3 regions of the Bacillus silvicola genome follow, and region 2 is predicted to be linked to each of the others. Evidence: predicted binding sites of a transcription regulator. Region 2 holds the regulator's gene; each other region holds the start of a gene.
The links. The regulator Rex, encoded in region 2, represses fermentation and respiration genes when NADH is low (regulators of the CRP and FNR family bind a similar motif). The targets are predictions, from matches to a motif close to TTGTGAAATATTTCACAA.
Positions count from the first base shown of each region.

Region 1: the regulator Rex is predicted to act here: its motif matches at 3,025-3,042, upstream of pflB (formate C-acetyltransferase).
Region 3: the regulator Rex is predicted to act here: its motif matches at 2,531-2,548, upstream of nirB (NADPH-nitrite reductase large subunit).

Region 1 covers NZ_JBNGVC010000013.1:673,409-677,883, reverse strand. Annotated here, with positions in the region: gene ACP6L7_RS25620 (nucleotide sugar dehydrogenase) at 1-311, shown strand, start outside; gene ACP6L7_RS25615 (UDP-N-acetyl-alpha-D-glucosaminuronate decarboxylase) at 308-1,273, shown strand; gene ACP6L7_RS25610 (glycosyltransferase family 2 protein) at 1,266-2,813, shown strand; gene pflB (formate C-acetyltransferase) at 3,153-4,475, shown strand, end outside.
Region 2 covers NZ_JBNGVC010000013.1:947,003-951,477, forward strand. Annotated here, with positions in the region: gene groL (chaperonin GroEL) at 1-1,192, opposite strand, end outside; gene groES (co-chaperone GroES) at 1,230-1,514, opposite strand; gene ACP6L7_RS26915 (CPBP family intramembrane glutamic endopeptidase) at 1,917-2,666, shown strand; gene ACP6L7_RS26920 (YdiK family protein) at 2,663-2,854, shown strand; gene ACP6L7_RS26925 (redox-sensing transcriptional repressor Rex) at 2,884-3,513, opposite strand; gene ACP6L7_RS26930 (ABC-F family ATP-binding cassette domain-containing protein) at 3,701-4,475, shown strand, end outside.
Region 3 covers NZ_JBNGVC010000001.1:325,937-330,411, reverse strand. Annotated here, with positions in the region: gene nirD (nitrite reductase small subunit NirD) at 1-93, opposite strand, end outside; gene nirB (NADPH-nitrite reductase large subunit) at 109-2,514, opposite strand; gene ric (iron-sulfur cluster repair di-iron protein) at 2,751-3,458, opposite strand; gene ACP6L7_RS01655 (excalibur calcium-binding domain-containing protein) at 3,661-4,475, opposite strand, start outside.

The DNA of each region.
Region 1 (4,475 bases), 270 kb from region 2:
CACCAGCAACGGTTTTAATTGTAGGGATTGCATATAAGAAAGATGTAAATGATTTGAGAGAATCACCAGCGTTGCCAATTATTCAATTATTAATAAAAGAAGGATACAAGATAGAATATCATGATCCGTATATTTCTACAGCGAAAATTGGAGATACACTATATCAATCCGTCCCATTAGATGAACAAATAATTAAAGAAGCGGATTGTATTTTAATTGTAACGGATCACTCTAATATCGATTGGAATCTATTTAAAGGAATTGAGCGATTAATAGATACACGTGGAATTATAAAGAAGGTGAGTGTATGAGTAAGAAATGTTTAATTACAGGTGGGGCAGGATTTATTGGATCGCATTTAGCTGAAGAGCTGGTGAAAAGAGGTTATGTGGTCACAATCGTTGATAACTTCTATAAAGGAAAAAATAAATATCATGATGAGTTAATGAAAGAAATTCGGGTTATTCCAATAAGTGTTTTAGATAAAAATTCTATTTATGAATTAGTAAATCAACATGATGTAGTATTTCATTTAGCGGCAATTTTAGGTGTAAAAACGACAATGGAAAAGAGTATAGAGCTTATTGAAACGAATTTTGATGGAACGAGAAACATTTTACAAGCAGCGCTAAAAGGAAAGAAGAAAGTAGTCTTTGCGTCTACTTCAGAAGTATATGGTAAGGCAAAGCCACCCTTCTCTGAAGAGGGGGATCGATTATACGGGGCAACTTCTAAAATACGTTGGAGTTATGCGGTGTGTAAAACGTTAGAAGAAACATTATGTTTAGGATACGCTTTAGAAGGTTTACCTATAACGGTTGTTCGTTATTTTAATATTTATGGTCCAAGAGCGAAAGATGGTCCGTATGCAGGGGTAATCCCACGATTTATCAGTGCGGCCTTGCAAGGAGAAGACATCCTTGTATATGGAGATGGAATGCAGACGCGTTGCTTTACGCATGTAAGTGATGCGGTAGAGGCAACGATTCGAGCGATGGATGAGAAGGTAAATGGTGAGATTATTAATATAGGTTCTGAGAATGAAAAAAGTATAAAAGAAGTAGCAGAAGTAATTAAAAAGCTAACGAAATCTTCTTCAAAGATTGTCCAAGTTCCTTTCGAAGAGGTATACCCATATGGCTTTGAAGAAATTCCAAATAGAAGACCGGATGTAACGAAATTAAAAGAACTTGTGCAGTTTCAAGCGACAGTAACGTGGGAACAAGGATTGAAAGAAACTATTAAGTGGTTTCGTGAAGAAAATAATGGCTAAGTCGCTATCAATTATTATACCTGTATGTAATGAAGTGGATACGATTTCAGACGTTATTCAATCGGTAAAAGGATTAAATCCAGTAGAGATTATTGTAGTAGCAAACGGTTGTAATGATGGTACAGAAGAGGTTGCTGATCGATTAGGATGTAAAGTAATCAAGTATACAGAGTTACTAGGGAATGATGTTGGTCGTGCAGTTGGCGCAAAACACGCCATAGGTGATGTATTACTATTTATAGATGGAGATTTTGCTATTCAAACTTCAAAATTACAATTATTCCTAAATCCAATTTTACATGATCAGGCCGACATCGTTTTAAATAATTTGGACGCACTATTTTTAAAAAAACAAAAACCGCACTCTGTGACAGTATGGCGTCAAATATTAAATGCAATGTTAGAGCGTGAAGCGTTAAAAATTGATTCTTTATTATCCGTACCTCATGCGTTGACGAAAGAAGTTGTTCAAAGTATTGGATATGAATGTTTTGTTAATCCTATTGTGGCTCATTTACGCCTAGTTCAAAGTAAATGGAGAATTAGTCGTCATTGTGCAATTGATGTTATTACGCCAAATAAATTTCGGCCGACTGAGCATGCTGCGTATGGCACGGGTCTTTCTCCATCTGAAAAACGGATGATAGGTGATCATATAGAAGCTGTAGCGGAGCGGATAGTAGGCAGTGATGAGCGCGGAGGATATTATGACGGAAATAGGAAAAGAGAAAGTGTCTATCATACGTTAAGTTTCGAAGATTTTTATCAAGGATGGGGCGTTACATCTAAGTTGTATAAAGGAAAGCAATTATCGGTCATTATTCCTGTACAAGATGAAGAAAAAACGATTGGAAATGTTATAGAAGAGATTCGCAAAATTGAACCTTTTGAAATTATCGTTGTTGTAAATGGGTCGTCTGATCAAACAGTAACGATTGCAAAAGAAAAGGGAGCAACAACAATTGTATATAAAGAAGCACTTGGAAACGATGTAGGGCGTTCACTTGGAACTTATTTTGCAAAAGGGGATATTGTGTTGTTTATAGACGGTGACTTTGTTATTCCGGCTAGAGAATTATATCCTTTCGCAAAAGCTATTGCAGATGGAATGGATGTCGCATTAAATGATCTAAATCATTATTTAGATTTAAGAGTACCGCTTCATCTTGTAACTGCATTTAAATATGCATTAAATTTAGCTTGTGATAGAAAAGATCTAGGAGTAGGCTCTCTTATCGCTGTACCGAATGCGTTTAGCCGTAAGTGTTTGAAAGAAATCGGGTATAGATCTTTACTGTCACCGTGTGTAGCACAAGTGAAAGCTATTCTGTCAGGATTCGAAATTGCATGTGTAAGTCGTATAGAGGTAGATAAGATGAATCGTATTCGTCCCAATGAACATTTTGCAAAAATAGGTCATCCTCCAGCTGTTTTGCGTATTATAGGTGATCATATAGAAGGATTAGAGCAATTAATTGTATTAGAAGGCAGTCGTGGTGGATTCTATGATGGGAATAGAAAAAGAGATGTTTTAGAGTAGTAACAAAAAAAGTGTACAACATATGTACACTTTTTTGTTCTGTTATAAAAACTATAACAGATTAGGAGATAAGAGTATTACAGCTCTACAATGGGTATTGTTCTTATATTACAAAATAGGACTCGTATATAAGGATACCAAAAAAATACAATTAAGGAAAGGGTTAATTATAAAGACTTTTAAGTGAAGTTAACACTATACATATAGTGGTTTGCTCAACATTTCACAAACATGTCACAACTATTTCGTTCACTTTCGCCAAAAAGTAGTATTCTAAGTGTGTAAGCTGTTATATAAAAAATCTTAGTCCTGTACTAATCAAAAATGGAGGAGATTAGGATGACTCAAGTATTAGAAAATGTTAAAAACGCATGGGAAAACTTTAAAGGTGAAAAATGGAAAGCAGAGATTGATGTTCGCGATTTCATTTTAAATAATGTAAACGTTTACGAGGGAGAGGACTCTTTCTTAGCGGAGGCAACTGAAGCAACGAAGAAACTTTGGGATCAAGTAATGGATTTAACAACAAAGGAACGTGAAAACGGTGGCGTTCTTGATATGGATACAAAAATTGTTTCTTCTATTACATCACATGAACCAGGATATTTAAATAAAGATATTGAGAAAGTGGTCGGTTTCCAAACTGATAAACCATTTAAACGTTCTTTACAACCATATGGTGGTATTCGTATGGCGGAACAAGCTTGTGAAGCGTATGGATATGAAATGGATAAAGAACTTAGCAGTATTTTCAGAGACTGGCGTAAAACTCATAATCAAGGTGTATTTGATGCATACACACCAGAAATGAAAGCGGCTCGTAAGTCAGGTGTTATTACTGGTCTTCCAGATGCATATGGACGTGGACGTATTATCGGTGATTATCGCCGCGTAGCATTATATGGTATAGATCGTTTAATTGAAGCGAAAAAAGCTGATTTTAATTTAACTGGTGGTGTAATGAGCGAAGAGACAATGCGCTTACGCGAAGAATTATCTGAGCAAATGCGTGCACTTCAAGAGTTAAAACAGATGGCTGCTTCTCATGGATTCGATATTTCTAAGCCAGCTACAAATACACAAGAGGCTTTCCAATGGTTATACTTTGCTTATCTTGCAGCAATTAAAGAGCAAAACGGGGCAGCAATGAGTCTTGGACGTACATCTACATTCTTAGATGTTTACATTGAAAGAGATTTAGCAAATGGTACTTTAACAGAAGAAGAAGCACAAGAAATCGTGGATCATTTCATTATGAAGTTACGTCTTGTGAAATTCGCAAGAACACCTGATTATAATGAACTATTCTCTGGTGATCCAACTTGGGTAACTGAATCTATCGGTGGTATGGCGTTAGACGGTCGTCCGTTAGTAACAAAAAACTCATTCCGTTTCTTGCATACATTAGATAATTTAGGACCAGCTCCAGAACCAAACTTAACAGTTCTTTGGTCTAAACAATTACCAGAGAACTTTAAAAACTACTGTGCGAAAATGTCTATTAAAACATCAGCAATTCAATATGAAAATGATGACATTATGCGTCCTGATTACGGCGATGACTACGGTATTGCTTGTTGTGTATCTGCAATGAGAATTGGTAAACAAATGCAGTTCTTCGGAGCACGTGCAAACTTAGCGAAAGCATTACTATATGCGATT
Region 2 (4,475 bases):
GTGCATCTTCAATACGAAGTTTGCGCTCTTTTAACTCAGTTTCAGTTGCTGCACCTACTTTAATTACTGCTACGCCACCTGCTAATTTAGCAAGACGCTCTTGTAATTTTTCACGATCGAATTCAGAAGTAGTTTCTTCTAATTGCGCACGGATTTGGCCAATGCGAGCTTCGATTTGTTGTGTATTCCCAATACCTTCAACTACAGTTGTGTTTTCTTTCGTTACAACGATTTTACCTGCGCGTCCTAAAGATTCAACTGTAGCAGATTTTAAATCACGTCCTAATTCTTCAGTGATTACTTCGCCACCAGTTAAGATTGCGATATCTTCTAACATTGCTTTACGACGGTCACCAAATCCAGGAGCTTTAACAGCTACTACATTGAATGTACCACGAAGTTTGTTCACTACTAATGTAGCTAACGCTTCGCCTTCTACATCTTCAGCAATGATAAGAAGTGGTTTACCTTGTTGTACCACTTGCTCTAATACTGGTAAGATTTCTTGGATGTTAGAAATCTTTTTGTCAGTGATTAAGATGTATGGGTTATCAAGAACCGCTTCCATTTTGTCAGAATCAGTGATCATGTAAGGAGATGCATATCCACGATCAAATTGCATACCTTCTACTACGTCTAATTCTGTTGTGAATCCTTTAGATTCTTCTAAAGTAATAACGCCGTCGTTACCAACGCGCTCCATTGCTTCAGCGATTAATTGACCTACTTCTTCGTCAGCTGCAGAAATAGCAGCTACTTGTGCGATAGAAGATTTGCCTTCGATTGGTTTAGAAATCGCTTTTAATTCTTCAATTGCAGCAGTAACAGCTTTTTCGATACCTTTGCGAAGACCCATTGGGTTAGCACCAGCTGTTACGTTTTTTAAACCTTCACGAATCATAGCTTGCGCTAATACAGTTGCAGTTGTCGTTCCGTCACCAGCTACATCGTTTGTTTTGCTAGCAACTTCTGCCACTAATTTCGCACCCATGTTTTCGAATGCATCTTCTAATTCGATTTCTTTTGCGATTGTTACACCGTCATTTGTAATAAGTGGTGAACCAAATTTTTTCTCAAGTACAACGTTACGACCTTTTGGTCCAAGCGTTACTTTTACTGCGTTTGCAAGAGTGTCGACACCGCGAAGCATCGAACGACGTGCTTCTTCACTAAATTTAATATCTTTTGCCATAATAATTGACCCCCTTGGATTTTTAAAATGTATATAATTAACCGATAATTGCTAAAATGTCACTTTCACGTAAAATCAAGTAGTCTGTACCTTCGTATTTCACTTCAGTACCTGCATATTTTGAGAAGATGATAAGATCACCTGCTGCTACCTCTAAAGCAACACGCTCACCATTTTCAAGCACTCGGCCTGTACCTACTGCAATAACTTTACCCTCTTGTGGTTTTTCTTTTGCAGTGTCTGGTAATACAATACCACTTGCTGTTTTTTCTTCTGCTTGAACAAGTTCAATTACAACGCGATCACCTAATGGCTTTAGCATGAACAATAACCTCCTCATTTTGTTATGTGAATTTTATTTATTAGCACTCAAGTCACCCGAGTGCTAACACACTTATAATAATAAATAATCTCAATTTCTTTTGCAAGTAAAAAAATCATAATTTTTTCGCAAATTACTATATAAACTTTTCTATATAGAATCCTACTTCTACTACCTTTACTATATGAATCGTTGTTTCCACTACTCGTATGTTACAATATGAAAGGACACCCTAAGTTGTTTTCGCTACACACACAACTTTTTCCTGTCTTCTATTATCATTTCAAATGAGGATTTACGAAAAAAACATAATTTAAGTGACAGTTTATATCGTAGGTAGCATATTTACATGTTATCCTACCTTATCTCATACACTAGAGTTAGAAAGGATGGTTAAACCCTTTGAAAAAACAATATTGGTGGGTTATCGTTACATACATTTTAATGCAGTTATCTTCAATTGCCGGATTACCACTTCTCTTGAAAACTGGACTTTATGATAATAAGGGATTTACTAGAGAGGAGAAATTCCAACTCATAACTGGCCATTGGGCAATCATTAGCTTCTTTATTGCATTATGTATCGTACTTTGGTTACTTAGAACAGATATTCGTGACAGGCATTTAGATAAAATGCGCTCTACTGTTCCAGCTACAATTGGATGGATTTTTATCGGGTTTTTCTTAGCATTTTTCTCACAAAGTATTGCTGGTATGATCGAAATGTATGTATTAGGTATTAAACCTGGATCTGAAAATACAGCAAGACTTATGGATATCGCAAGAACAACACCTTGGTTCCTTATTGTTGTATCTATTATAGGGCCAATTTTAGAAGAAATCGTATTTAGAAAAATTTTATTTGGTACACTTTATAAGAAGTTTAACTTCTTTATTGCCGCTATTATTAGTTCCCTTGTATTTGCGGCGATTCATTTTGATTTTACTCACTTATTGGTATACACTGCTATGGGGCTCGTATTCGCCTTTTTATATGTAAAAACGAAGCGTATTATCGTTCCAATTGCAGCCCATGTTGCAATGAATACATTAGTTGCAGTTGCTCAAGTTTTAGTAAGCAATGAACAAATTCAAGAAATGATTAAAGAAGCTGAAAAAATGCAAGGCTTTATCGGAGGATTTTTTGTATGAGAAACTCACCATTGTTCATGGCTGCATTGTATTTTCTTCTTGGATGTATCTTTACACGTTTCGCCATTACGAACGTAACAGATACAATCTGGAATATGTGGACAATACTATTTGCAGTTATGGCAACAATTGATTTTAATTTGGCACTTCGCCTTATCTTAGTTAAATTCACAAAGAAAAAACAATAATAAAACGCAGAGGTCGCTTCCTCTGCGTTTTATTGTGGATAATTCTTCAAAAAGTACACAAGTGTTTGTAACTCTACAGCTAAATCAATATGATGAATTCTTATATTCTCTGACACATTTAAGCGTGCTGGTGTGAAATTTAAAATACCATGCACGTTCGTTTCTGCCAATCTATCTGCCACAGATTGTGCTACTGTAGCGGGTACTGTTAATATTGCCACTTGTATATCAGTTGATAAACGTTCTTCTAGTTCATCCAAATGATATACAGGAATGCCTCCGATTTCTGTTCCAACTTTCTCTTCACTAACGTCAAACGCCATTTCAATTTTTGTATTATTGTTTTTCGTGAAATTATAATGTAAGAAAGCGGTCCCTAAATTACCTACTCCAATAAGTGCTACACGTGTTATATCATCTTGGTCGAGTGTTTCACGGAAAAATGATAATAAATAATTTACGTTATATCCATAACCTTTTTTCCCTAACGCTCCAAAATATGAAAAATCTCTTCGAATAGTTGCGGAATCAACCTTTACCGCTTCACTCAATTCGGCTGATGAAACACGTTGCTTACCAGAAAGAGATAAGTTTTGGATAAATCGATAGTATAGAGGCAATCGTTTGGCAGTGGCCTGTGGAATTTTTTGCTGATCCATATAACCTCTCCTCTCTTCCTATCTTTATTCATATACTTGAATCAAATACAAAAGTTTAGCACTCATGAATTTCCTTGTATAATAAAGAGAAGAAGTATTCTCTCTTTATTTTAAACTATACACTATTTTTAGTATGATTGAGAAATATAAACATGGCAAAGTTAAGAAATTATTTGAGGTGAAAACATTGATTTTATTACAAGTAAACGCGCTTTCGAAATTATACGGTGCAGAAACGATTCTTGCAAACATAAAATTGGAAGTACAAACGAAAGATCGTATCGCACTAGTCGGACGAAATGGAGCCGGAAAATCTACATTATTAAAAATAATAGCTGGTGAGTTATCTCATGATGGTGGTGAAATTATAAAACCAAAAGATGTCTCAATGGGGTATTTAGCTCAAAATACCGGATTAGAAACGTCTTTAACAATTTGGGATGAAATGTTAACCGTCTTTACACACTTGCAGCAAATGGAGACAAAACTTCGAAGGCTAGAGCAAGAGATGGGCAAAGAAGAAAACTTTTCAAATGCAGCTATATACGAGAAATTATTAGCTGATTATGATCAATTACAATTAGATTATAAAGATCAAGGTGGCTATCAGTACGAAGCGGATATCCGCTCGATTTTAAGCGGTCTTGGCTTCCCAGTTGAAATGCACCAGACGACAATTTCTACATTAAGTGGTGGGCAAAAAACACGATTAGCTCTTGGTAAATTATTATTAACTAAACCAGATTTACTTATTTTAGACGAGCCTACAAACCATTTGGACATTGAAACATTAACTTGGCTTGAACAATATTTACAAGGTTATCCTGGCGCAATTTTAATCGTTTCCCATGACCGTTATTTCTTAGATAAACTCGTTACACAGGTATACGAAATTTCTAATAAGGAAAGCAAACGATTTGTTGGTAACTACAGTAAATATTTAGACTTAAAATCGGCACTAT
Region 3 (4,475 bases), on a different contig from region 2:
GATAGACATACCTTGCATTTGTACCTCTTTACCGATTTGAATAGGAAGATCTTCTGCCCGCATAACTTTTATTTTTTCTTTCGTTTGTAACATATGGATCACAGCTCCTTATTTCACAGTTTCAACTTCATACATCGCTTTTAATGATTTCGTTTCTAGTGCTTGTCCCCAAGCTTCTTTATATGTGCCACGAGCTGTTTGGAAACGCGCATTTAACATCGTGACCATACTTGTATTTTGTAGTATTTCTTTTATATGATTGAAGCCTAATCTCTCTGTCCAGTAGGCAGTACGCTCTCCGTAAATACCAGTTTCACGATAATATTGCATGTAAGCTGTAGCGATGCGAAGGACATCATCTTCAGTAGGGACAATCATTACAAAATCAGCCTCGCGTACTTCAGTACCACCATTTCCGCCAATATAAAGTTGGAATCCATTTTCGACACAAACAACGCCAAAATCTTTCGTCAGTACTTCCGCACAGTTACGTGGACAACCTGTTACACCCATCTTCATTTTATGAGGCGTATCTACCATTTCTAATGATTGTTCAAGTAACATACCAAGTCCTAATGAATCTTTCGTACCGAATCGGCAGAAGCGAGAACCAACACATGATTTTACATTACGTAGAGATTTTGAATACGCATATCCCGAAGTCATATTTAAATCAGCCCATACGTTAGGTAAATCTTGTTTTTTAACACCATATAAGCCGATTCGGCTAGCACCAGTAATTTTCACAAGAGGAACATTATACTTTTTCGCAACTTCAGCAATTTTCATTAAATCATCAGCTGTTGTAACGCCTCCGTACATACGTGGAATAACAGAGAATGTACCATCGTGCTGGATGTTACCATTCATTCTTTCATTAACGAAACGGGATGATTTATCATCTGCATATTCTTCTGGAATCACCATACGTAAATAGTAATTTAGAGCAGGGCGACATTTTGAACAGCCATCTTCATGTGAAAAATCAAGAACATTTCGTACTTCTTTTGGTGATTTTAAACCTTTCTCATGAATCGCCGCTACGACTTCATCACGTGATAAAGTTGTACATCCACACATACCGGTAGACTGCGCAGAAGCATCAAAAGCATCTCCGAGTGTATGAGATAAAACTTGTTCCACAAGCGGACGACATTTTCCACAAGACCCCGCCGCTTTCGTACATCCTTTTACTTCTTCAAAAGTAGTTAACTCTTGTTCTAAAATGGCATGAACGATTGTACCTTTCGTAACACCATTACATCCGCAAATCGTGTCATCCGCACTCATAGTAGCAACGTTAAGTTCACTTTCTTCACCAGCTTTGTGAAGAAGGGAAGTTGCTGTATATTCTTGTATATCTTCTTCTTTCTTTAACATGCTAAAGAGGCGTGTACCATCAGCAGTATCCCCGTATAAAACAATACCAACGACTTTATTGTCACGAATTAATACCTTTTTATAGGAACGTTTACATTCGTCAAAGATTGATATTGCTTTCGTTTGATCATCTTCATATATTTGGCCAGCAGAGAATAAATCACAACCTGCAACTTTTAATTGCGTACCGACGATACTGCCCACATATCCATCAGTTTGTAAATTTGTTATATGCTTAGCTAATGTTGCACCTTGTTCATAAAGAGGAGCAACAAGTCCATATGCGATACCATCATGTTCCGCGCATTCGCCAACTGCATAAATGGATTCATCATTTGTTTGCATATAGTCGCTGACTACAATACCGCGATTTACAAGTAAACCAGCATCTTTTGCTATTTGAGTATTCGGACGTATTCCGACAGCCATTACGATTAACTCACAATCTACAACTTCACCATCTTCAAATAGAATGCCCTCAACATGGTCTGTACCAAGAATCTTTACCGTTTTCTTTTCCATTAGAAACTTCATGCCTTGCGCTTCTAAATCTTCACGTAATAGAGAAGCTGCTTTGGAATCTAGTTGTTGCTCCATTAAGCTCGGCATTAAATGAACAACATGTACGTCCATTCCTAAGTCAATAAGACCTCTTGCAGCTTCTAAACCAAGTAATCCACCACCAATGACAACGGCCTTTTTCTTTTCTTTAGCGGTATCAATCATAAATTGTGTATCTTCAATTGTTCGAAATCCTGTTACACCAGGAAGGGTGGAACCTTCGACTGGTAAAATAAAAGCACTAGAACCTGTTGCGATAATGAGTTTGTCATATGTAAGAGTACGACTCTTTTCTGTGATAATGATTTTATCTTCTCGGTTAATACTTTGAACTCTTTCATTTGTATACAAAGTTATTTCGTTTTCTTCGTACCAACTATATTCATTCATAATGATATCTTGCATATTTGTTTTGCCTTGTAAAACATGAGAGAGCATAATGCGGTTGTAGTTTGGATGCGGTTCATCTCCCAAAATAGTAATCTCATATGAATCACTATCATGTTTTAATATTTCTTCCATACAGCGTATGCCAGCCATACCATTTCCGATCATAACTAAACGTTTTTTCATATTTATTTCCCCTTTTATGTGAAATGCTGAACAAAGTATTATATTCTCATTATAGAAAATCAAAAAAGGGGAAGATGTGATGTTTATCACATTTTTATAATGATTCACAAATTGTTAAAATTCGGATTTATGTGAAGGGAGAAGCGAAAGGGAATTTGGTTATATGGATAGAGGGGGAGGGGAAGTATAAATAAAGTGAAGGACATGAGCATTTATACTCATGTCCTTCACTTTATTTATGCTTTTGTAATTGCACGCGGAAATAAAATATTATTTTCTAAATGAATATGCTCAAATAAATCAGATTCAATGGCTTCAAGGCGCTGGTAAACAAGGCGATAAGTGCCGCAAGCTCCTTCTGGTGGAGTAAAGTCATCTGTCACCCTACGAAGTTCTTTAATAATATTGCCAGCATGGTTATGTTCATTCTCCAACTCATCTACTACTTTACGTAACTTTGTATAGTTTTCATCAGTTGGATTTCGTTCGAATTCTAAAATTAATGGGAAATCCTCTGTTTCTTCTTTAATTAAATGTTGTTCTAATTCAATCTTAAGTTCATGAAATAGTTTATGAGTTTGAGCTAAATGAGGCTGATTTGCCCCATGAACACGTAATACCTTAGTCACATATGGACTTAACTGTGGCAACTCTTCATTCAAATAGCGATGATGCTTATTAATTACATAATCAATCAATTCACGATATGAAGCATTTTTCCAATCAATTTCCGATTCATTTAATAGTTTCGTTTTATGATAAAGCGTATTTAACTCTGTAATTACTTCAGAAGCTGATAAATTTCTTTCATTAATTGCATCAATCAGTGGTCTATTACCACCACAGCAAAAGTCTATTCTATATGATTTAAAAAGGTCACTAGCTTTCGGGAATTGCGTAACAATCTCACCAACAATTGAAGTTTCAGTAAATGTATGTTCCATATGAATACCTCCATAAAGTTTAAATGTAATATCTAAATCAAGAATAGCGATAATTTAAAATCAATGTGGTGATTGAAATCACTTATTATGTGTCATTTTTGAGAATAATAAAATGAGTTTTATAAAAGGAAGGGGGAGGGTAATTCGTCGCAATAGTTTCTGATAATAAAAAAGAAGCTTACTAGAAGCTTCTTTTTTATTACTATTTTTCACACGCGACTCCATCACCATCACGATCAAGGTGAGAGCTGTAACCTGGCTGATCTCTATATAATGGAGCTTTCCCAGCAGCTCTAACTGCGGCACAATTTTTGTAATATGCGTTACTAGTATTTCCTGCAGCTGGTTGTGTTTGAGTTTGCTGTGCTTTTTGTTGTTCCTGTTGTACGAGAGCTTGTTCAGCGGCTTGACGTTGTTGCTCTTCTTGTTGTTTGCGAGCTTGTTCATCAGCTTGACGTTGTTGCTCTTCTTGTTGTTTGCGAGCTTGTTCATCAGCTTGATGTTGTTGTTCTTCTTGTTGTTTACGGGCCTGTTCTACAGCTTGACGCTGTTGCTCTTCTTGTTGTTTACGGACCTGTTCTACAGCTTGACGCTGTTGCTCTTCTTGCTTACGAGCTAGTTCATCAGCTTGGCGTTTCTCATCCTCTTGCTTACGAGCCAGTTCATCAGCTTGACGTTTCTCATCTTCTTGCTTACGAGTTTTTTCGTCCGCTTCTTTCTTTTCTAATTCCTTTTTCTTTTCGTCATCTTTTTTCTCTTCACTATTAGAAGCGACTTGTTTATTCGTTGCTGTCGTTTTTTCAGAAGAAGGACCTGAAATACCTAATAGCGCAACAAAAATGACAAATAAAATAGCTGTAATAATAAATTGTTTTTTTGCTACACCGGTTTTCTTAATTACAGATAAGATTGCTAGAACAAGGAAGAAAATAAATAAAACAAAGCTTAAAATAGAAAAGAATTCAACAATTGGGTGATTAGAAGTCTCTGCGCCAGTTATTATTAAGACGATTGAAA